One region of the Blautia pseudococcoides genome, then DNA from elsewhere that is predicted to be linked to it. Evidence: a T-box and tRNA genes for the amino acid it is inferred to sense, from the RefSeq annotation. Region 1 holds a T-box; the other holds one or more tRNA genes.
What was found. A T-box is a leader RNA that pairs with one kind of tRNA and senses whether it is charged. The one in region 1 lies ahead of A4V09_RS20780 (proline--tRNA ligase), so its partner is inferred to be a tRNA-Pro.
Positions count from the first base shown of each region.

Region 2: it has a tRNA-Pro gene. The T-box ahead of A4V09_RS20780 (proline--tRNA ligase) is inferred to sense a tRNA for this amino acid. The anticodon was not compared.

Region 1 covers NZ_CP015405.2:4,418,546-4,421,929, reverse strand. Annotated here, with positions in the region: gene A4V09_RS20780 (proline--tRNA ligase) at 1-1,532, opposite strand, end outside; T-box leader at 1,845-2,110, opposite strand; gene A4V09_RS20770 (hypothetical protein) at 2,180-3,384, opposite strand, start outside.
Region 2 covers NZ_CP015405.2:5,028,575-5,031,958, reverse strand. Annotated here, with positions in the region: gene A4V09_RS23610 (hypothetical protein) at 1-307, opposite strand, end outside; gene A4V09_RS23605 (helix-turn-helix domain-containing protein) at 304-657, opposite strand; gene A4V09_RS26925 (IS3 family transposase) at 904-1,119, shown strand; tRNA gene A4V09_RS23595 (tRNA-Leu) at 1,259-1,342, opposite strand; tRNA gene A4V09_RS23590 (tRNA-Lys) at 1,385-1,457, opposite strand; tRNA gene A4V09_RS23585 (tRNA-Gln) at 1,474-1,545, opposite strand; tRNA gene A4V09_RS23580 (tRNA-His) at 1,565-1,638, opposite strand; tRNA gene A4V09_RS23575 (tRNA-Arg) at 1,669-1,742, opposite strand; tRNA gene A4V09_RS23570 (tRNA-Gly) at 1,764-1,834, opposite strand; tRNA gene A4V09_RS23565 (tRNA-Pro) at 1,862-1,936, opposite strand; gene A4V09_RS23560 (metallophosphoesterase family protein) at 2,164-2,646, opposite strand; gene A4V09_RS23555 (XTP/dITP diphosphatase) at 2,669-3,268, opposite strand; gene A4V09_RS23550 (THUMP domain-containing class I SAM-dependent RNA methyltransferase) at 3,237-3,384, opposite strand, start outside.

The DNA of each region.
Region 1 (3,384 bases):
GCGCTCACCTTTCTGTCATCATAAAGCACCTCCACGCCGCGTCCCTGAAGTTCCTCATAAAGCTTATCTGCAAACTCCTTCACTTCCTTATTATCCGGTCTTACACAGCACAAATGCACCTGCCAGGGAGCAATAGCCATAGGCCAGATTGGTCCATACTCATCATGATGCGCCTCACAGACAGAAGCCGCCAGCCTTCCAATACCGATCCCATAACATCCCATGAGAGGATACTTCTCCTTCCCATCCTTATCCAGGTACTGCATCCCCATACTCTCCGTATACTTTGTACCAAGCTGAAAAATATTACCCACTTCAATGCCCCTGGACACCCGGATTGAATGCCTGCCGCATTTGGGGCACACACTGCCCTCTGTGATCTTTGCAAGATCATGATACTCTGCACCCGGGCAGTCCCTCTCCATACAAAGCCCCGTATAATGATGTTCCTCAATATTCCCGCCGCAGGAAAGGTTCATTCCGCTCTTCAGAGAGTTATCATAAAGGACCGTGAAATCCCCCTTCAGACCAAAAGGCCCAATAAATCCTGGATGCAGACCGGACTCCTGTGTGATCTCTGCGGGACGTATTTCACTTTTCAGAAAATTAGTGACCTTCGTCTCATTCACATCCAAATCCCCGCGGATAAACAACACCACAAACCCATCATCCGAATTCTTCTGATAAACCACCGCCTTACAGGACCTTTCCTTTGGCATATCCAAATATCCGCAGACATCCTCAATCGTATGCATATCCGGCGTATACACAAGTTCCAGCTCCTTCTGCACATCATCCTGTACATTTTCAGTGATACTCTCAGCCATCTCCACATTTGCCCTAAACCCACATTCCGGGCATACTGCAATAGAATCCTCCCCGACAGGAGTCAGCAGCATAAATTCATGAGACAGACTGCCGCCCATCATCCCGGAATCCGAAGCCACAGCAATGGTCTCCGGAATCCCGGCCCGTGCAAAAATCCTCTCATAAGCATGATAACACTTCTGATAATATTCCTCCAGGTCCTCCTGGGAAGTATGGAACGAGTAAGCATCCTTCATAGTAAATTCCCTCACCCGGATCAACCCGGCCCTGGGTCTAGCCTCATCCCGAAACTTAGTCTGAATCTGATAGATCATAAACGGATACTTGGCATAACTCTTCCCATACTCCCGCACAAGCTGCACCGAAGCCTCCTCATGTGTCATCCCCAGCACCATCTTACTCCCATTTCTATCTGTAAACCGAAGCAATTCACTCCCCACACTCTCATACCGCCCCGACTCTTCCCAAAGCGAAGCCGGCATAGCCACCGGAAACTGCACTTCCTGTCCCTCGATCCGGTCCATCTCTTCCCTGATGATCCCCTCAATCTTCCTGCAAATCCTCCTAAGCGGCCCAAACTGCGAATAAATCCCATTCCCCACATACTTCATATACCCGCCTCTCACCATCAAAGCATGACTATCAATCACACAATCCGCAGGCCTCTCCCGAAACCTCTCTCCCACAACTTTCTCCATCTTCATTACACATTTCCTCCATTTTCATTTTTTATGCCAGAGCCTTTCACTCCATTTACCTTCTAAAATTTACCATTCAGCTCTTCATAATCGCCACTCATCCACACACACACCAACCATTCCAGCTCACCATGATATACCTTTTACCTCCCCCTCCCACAGCCATCCCGCCATCCCCGATAACCTTCCGCCCTCACACGCACGAAGTGCTTTTTTCTGCCGCTCCCTGTCCCATCGGTCCGGGCAACGTGGTGTGTTGCCCGGACCGATGGGACAGGGAGCGGCAGAAAAAACAAAAACCCTGAACCAGCTTAGCCAGTTCAGGGCGAATAAACAAATATCCGTGTTACCACCTGATTTCAGAATCTTCATTCTGCACTCCACAAGTACGGGACGCCGATCCTCATAAATCATGGCCATCCGATACTCCATCCCCATAACGGAGGATACCCGTCAAAACCTACTCGTCACCTTTCAGCCCGCAGCTCAAAGACCGGTTCAGCGCCCCTAAATAAAGCCTCGCACCACCCGGCTTCTCTCTGGAACATTCGGACACGCTTACTATCTCTTCTCAACGCCTTTCTCATGATTCCGAATCTTATCACAAAATCCCTCCCATGTCAACGGTATGCGGCATTCACAACCGTTTCTGTTTACTCCGTGACCGGCAGGCTCCCTCCTCTTTCTCTCAGTCTTCTATTGAATTTATCAATTTCTCTCTTCTGCCATTCTCCCTTCTCCTGCGTCAGTGTAAAAAGTTCCCCATTCTGCACCTTACCTGCCCCAAACGGCACGAACCACCAATTGAATGCATAATCTTTTCCGAGCTTCTCGCCATGCTGTATTAGAAGCCAGCCACGATCTGCACTGACCGGCAGAACAATATTAGCCGCTTTTGGAATATAAAACGGCCGCCCGTCTACTCCCATGAGCTTTACATAATAAGTGATGTCCCACCCATATGGCCCATAATCGGGAACGGCACTGATCTCTCCATATGCGGTATCACTCTCATATCCGGCATTAAACAGACCATACAGTATGCCGTCCGTATTAAAATAAACGGTAGTAGGCGGACTCCAGAATTTCAGAGGCAGACTGGCAGCATTGTTCATCATATGTATAATACCGTTTGCTGCACTGATGGTCCCATTTAATTCCGCATTTTTAATTATATTGCTTCCATTCAGGACCGCCCCTGTGGCAGAGGACATATATCCTCCCACGCTCAGCCCTGACATTGCCCGCAGATTTCCCTCCACCGTCAATTTGTGCAGAGTGGGGTCCCGGACTGTGACTGTGATCGTATCATAGAGGACCTTATATGCCAGCTTCTTCTCCTCCCCCTCCGTCCGGGCATTCCCGGACAGATCCGCTTCCAGGATAAATGTGGTATCATTCACTACCCCCGCACCATATTCATAAAAAGTATCCCTGCCTGTATAGATGGGCCCTGCCTCCCCCTTCTTATAGATTTTATAGCTGGTCCCACTCCCCTCCCAACTAAAACGTATTGGCTGCCCCGGGGAAAAATCACAGCACGGGACTGTGGGAGCATCTGGTTTTGCAGTCATCAGATTTTTCAGATAAAACGGAACCGGGCCTTTCGTAAATTCATGGATACTCTCCTCCTCCTCCCACGCTTCCTCTTCCGCCGGGGAATATTCATCTGTAAAAACGATTCCCGCAGTACCGGAGGCATTGTTCACTTTGCCTGTCAATGTAAATTGTACCGGCTCTGTAAGCAGCGCCTTCCCTCCTCTATACTGCAGGCCAAGCTCCACATACCCAGTGGCTTCTCCTACTCTCCTGCTCTCTCTTGCTTCCAGTGCAGTCCAGCCCTTTGTGTGGGAAGTGA
Region 2 (3,384 bases), 610 kb from region 1:
TTTCAATATATGCTCCAGATTTGCTTCCGTAAAAATATGCGCCATACCTCCCGGGATGTAAAAGAAATTTTTCGAATTCTTCACATGCCAGAATAGAGGCATGGAAACCTTCTTCATATTCAGGCCGATATGGTTTAATAAGGTCGGTTTCTCCCATAACATATTGGAATGTATCACTGAGATACCTTTCCTCGGAATAAATTGTGTATGGGATTATGGGTCGAAGTGTATCGAAGTAAAGTAACGCGAATTTTAACCAATTTTCATCTCTAGTTTCAAAACCAGGATAATATATCATATCTTTCATTTGTCCACCTCCATCATTTGAAGAAGTGTTTGCTTTAGTTTCTCACTCATGGGAGATTGCGGGTCAAAGCACATTTCAATGAATTGCTTCATTTCTTCACTCCCCGCTGCAATCTTGGGGTGGTATTCATACAGCTTGCCCTGTGGCTTATCAGTGCGGGCAAAAATATAATCCATAGACACATCAAAATATTCCGCATACTTCACAAGCGTTTCTAAAGAGGGAGCCGAAAGCCCTTGCTCATAGCGGTTGATACTGGACTGCTTCACACCTAACAGCTCCGCCATTTTTACCTGTGACAACTTCACGCTCTCCCGCAGCCCCCGCAGGCGTTCTCCTAACTCTTTCATAAGCTGTGACCTCCTCGTTTTCTCTATGATTATTATATCATTTATACGTTTGTATTTCAACCCGTAACAAGCATAATAATTATAAAAATAATTCATAGACAGCATAGAGAAAGCAGGGCTGCAGAAACAAAATAAGCGGTCAATCCGGCTGTGTTTCTAACAGCAGATTGCAACCGCTTATTTTGTGTTTTGGAGGAAGTGTGGCTACACACGACTACAAAACAGGGTTTCCAAACAACACAGAGTATGTCCCGGCCCGGCCGCTGCATTGACAATGGCCCTATGGAGGGCTTCTGGGGCATTCTGAAAGCAGAAATGTATTATTTACAGCAGATTCATACCTTTGGGGAATTACAGCAGGCCATTGATGAATACATTCTTTTTTACAATACCAGACGACTTCAGTCGAAGCTAAAGGGTCTGGCTCCCCTTGACTTTAGGAACCAGACCCTTGCTGCATAACTTTTCTTTTTTTCGTCTGTCTACTTGACAGGGGGCGGTTCAGTTCACTCACGATACCGCCGTTTTTGCTTTAGCACTTAAGATATACTAAAAATCCGAAGCCGTCCCCGATTGGAACCGGGTTCGGATTATCATTATCTGGTGCGGATAACAGGAGTTGAACCTGCACGTCGTAGACACCAGAACCTAAATCTGGCGCGTCTGCCAATTCCGCCATATCCGCATATTACAGAAAAAAATAGGAACAAGCACTTGCTTGTTCCAGTGAAGCATCGGGGATTCGAACCCCGGACAACTTGATTAAAAGTCAAGTGCTCTACCAACTGAGCTAATGCTCCATATTCAAACTTTGAACTGGGCTAGCTGGATTCGAACCAGCGAATGCAGCAGTCAAAGTGCTGTGCCTTACCGCTTGGCGATAGCCCAAGAGCGCCGTAACGGCAAGGGTGGGTAAAGGGATTCGAACCCTCGGCCTCCAGAGCCACAATCTGGCGCGCTAACCAACTGCGCTATACCCACCATGATACATTATGCATCTTTCGACACAAGCGTGCTTGAAGGGATTCGAACCCCCGACCCACGGCTTAGAAGGCCGTTGCTCTATCCAACTGAGCTACAAACACATCCTCGGTTTTAAAACCGAAAGCGGGTGATGGGAATCGAACCCACATATCCAGCTTGGAAGGCTGGTGTTCTACCACTGAACTACACCCGCACGGGCATTACTGCACTTGTTGAAACATCGGGGTGACAGGATTTGAACCTGCGACCTCCTGGTCCCAAACCAGGCGCTCTAGCCAAGCTGAGCCACACCCCGAAAGGCTATCTTACCGTCTTACGCAAGTGCTCTTGCCTGACGCAAGATAAAATATACCATAGGGAAAGTGAAAAGTCAACACTTTTTTTAGGAATATTTTTATCTATTCCATTTTCTGACATATTTCCCCGGTTTTCCCTATCTCCCATATCAGTTCCCGTCAAAATACATACCTTTGGGGGATGGCACCTGTGGGTCCCCCCAGATGCCAATATATGCTTTTTCTTTTATTTCAGATAATTAATTGTGTAGTGAGCTTCCCCGTCCCTGTCGATTTCCATAAGAATATAACTCGGTTCATGTCCCCACTGTCTGGGATAAGAGATACTTCCCGGATTTAATACGGTCAGATCTTCCTCTATTTTCAGCTCAGGTCTGTGGGTGTGCCCGTACATGACAATTTGGAATCCCCTGGCACGTGCTTCCTCCTCCAGACGGCTGGTCCCCATGGATACGCAATAATAGTGTCCATGTGTGAGCAGTGCATGGTAATCCTCCAGCCACAGCTCCTCCTCCCTGGGAAGCTCGGAAAAGAAATCATTATTTCCTGCCACTATATGTACGGGACATCCTGAGATTGCCTCAATATAGTCCTCATGCCCTTCCACATCTCCCAAATGGATCAAATGCTGGATATCTCCCACTTTCCCCAAAACCTTCTCCAGATTTCCTTCATGACCATGGGTGTCGCTGACAATTAATACCTTCATATTTGAAAGTCCTTTCCATTTATTATAATAAATGTTCCTTCTCCAGCAAAGCTTTCATGCTGCGCAGGGCATTTCCCCTGTGGCTCACGCTGTTTTTCTCATCCGGCGGAAGCTGGGCAGTGCTGCAGCCCCTGTCAGGAAGATAGAAAATGGGATCATATCCGAATCCGTTCTCCCCTCTTTCCTCATAACCGATAATGCCCTCAATTGTCCCCCGTGTCACCAGCTCCCTGCCATCCGGAAATACAGCCGCAATGGCACATACGAATCTGGCCATACGTTTTTCATCCGGCACCCCCTCCAGACGATCAATGATATTCTGGTTCTTAATCCTGTAAGAGGTATCCTCTCCCATATAACGTGCAGAGTAAATACCCGGTTCCTTGTTGAGATGATCCACTTCCAGCCCCGAATCATCTGCAAGCACCATCTCACCGGCCAGCCTGCAGACAGCCCGTGCCTTGATCAGAGCGTTCTCCTCAAAACTCATTCCGTCTTCCACAATGTCAGCCTCAATACCTGCTTCTTTCATAGATAAAATATCAACCGGAAGGCCTTCCATGATCTCCCTGATCTCTTTCATCTTATTTTCATTGCCGGTTGCAAAGATCAATCTTTTCATCTGCTGAACTCCTCTTTTTCTTTGGGGGTTTCGGCCCCAAAAACTGATAGAAATACGTTTTTATCATGCCATTGTATATCTTCCTGTTTTTATCTGCTTTTCTTCCTATGCAGCGC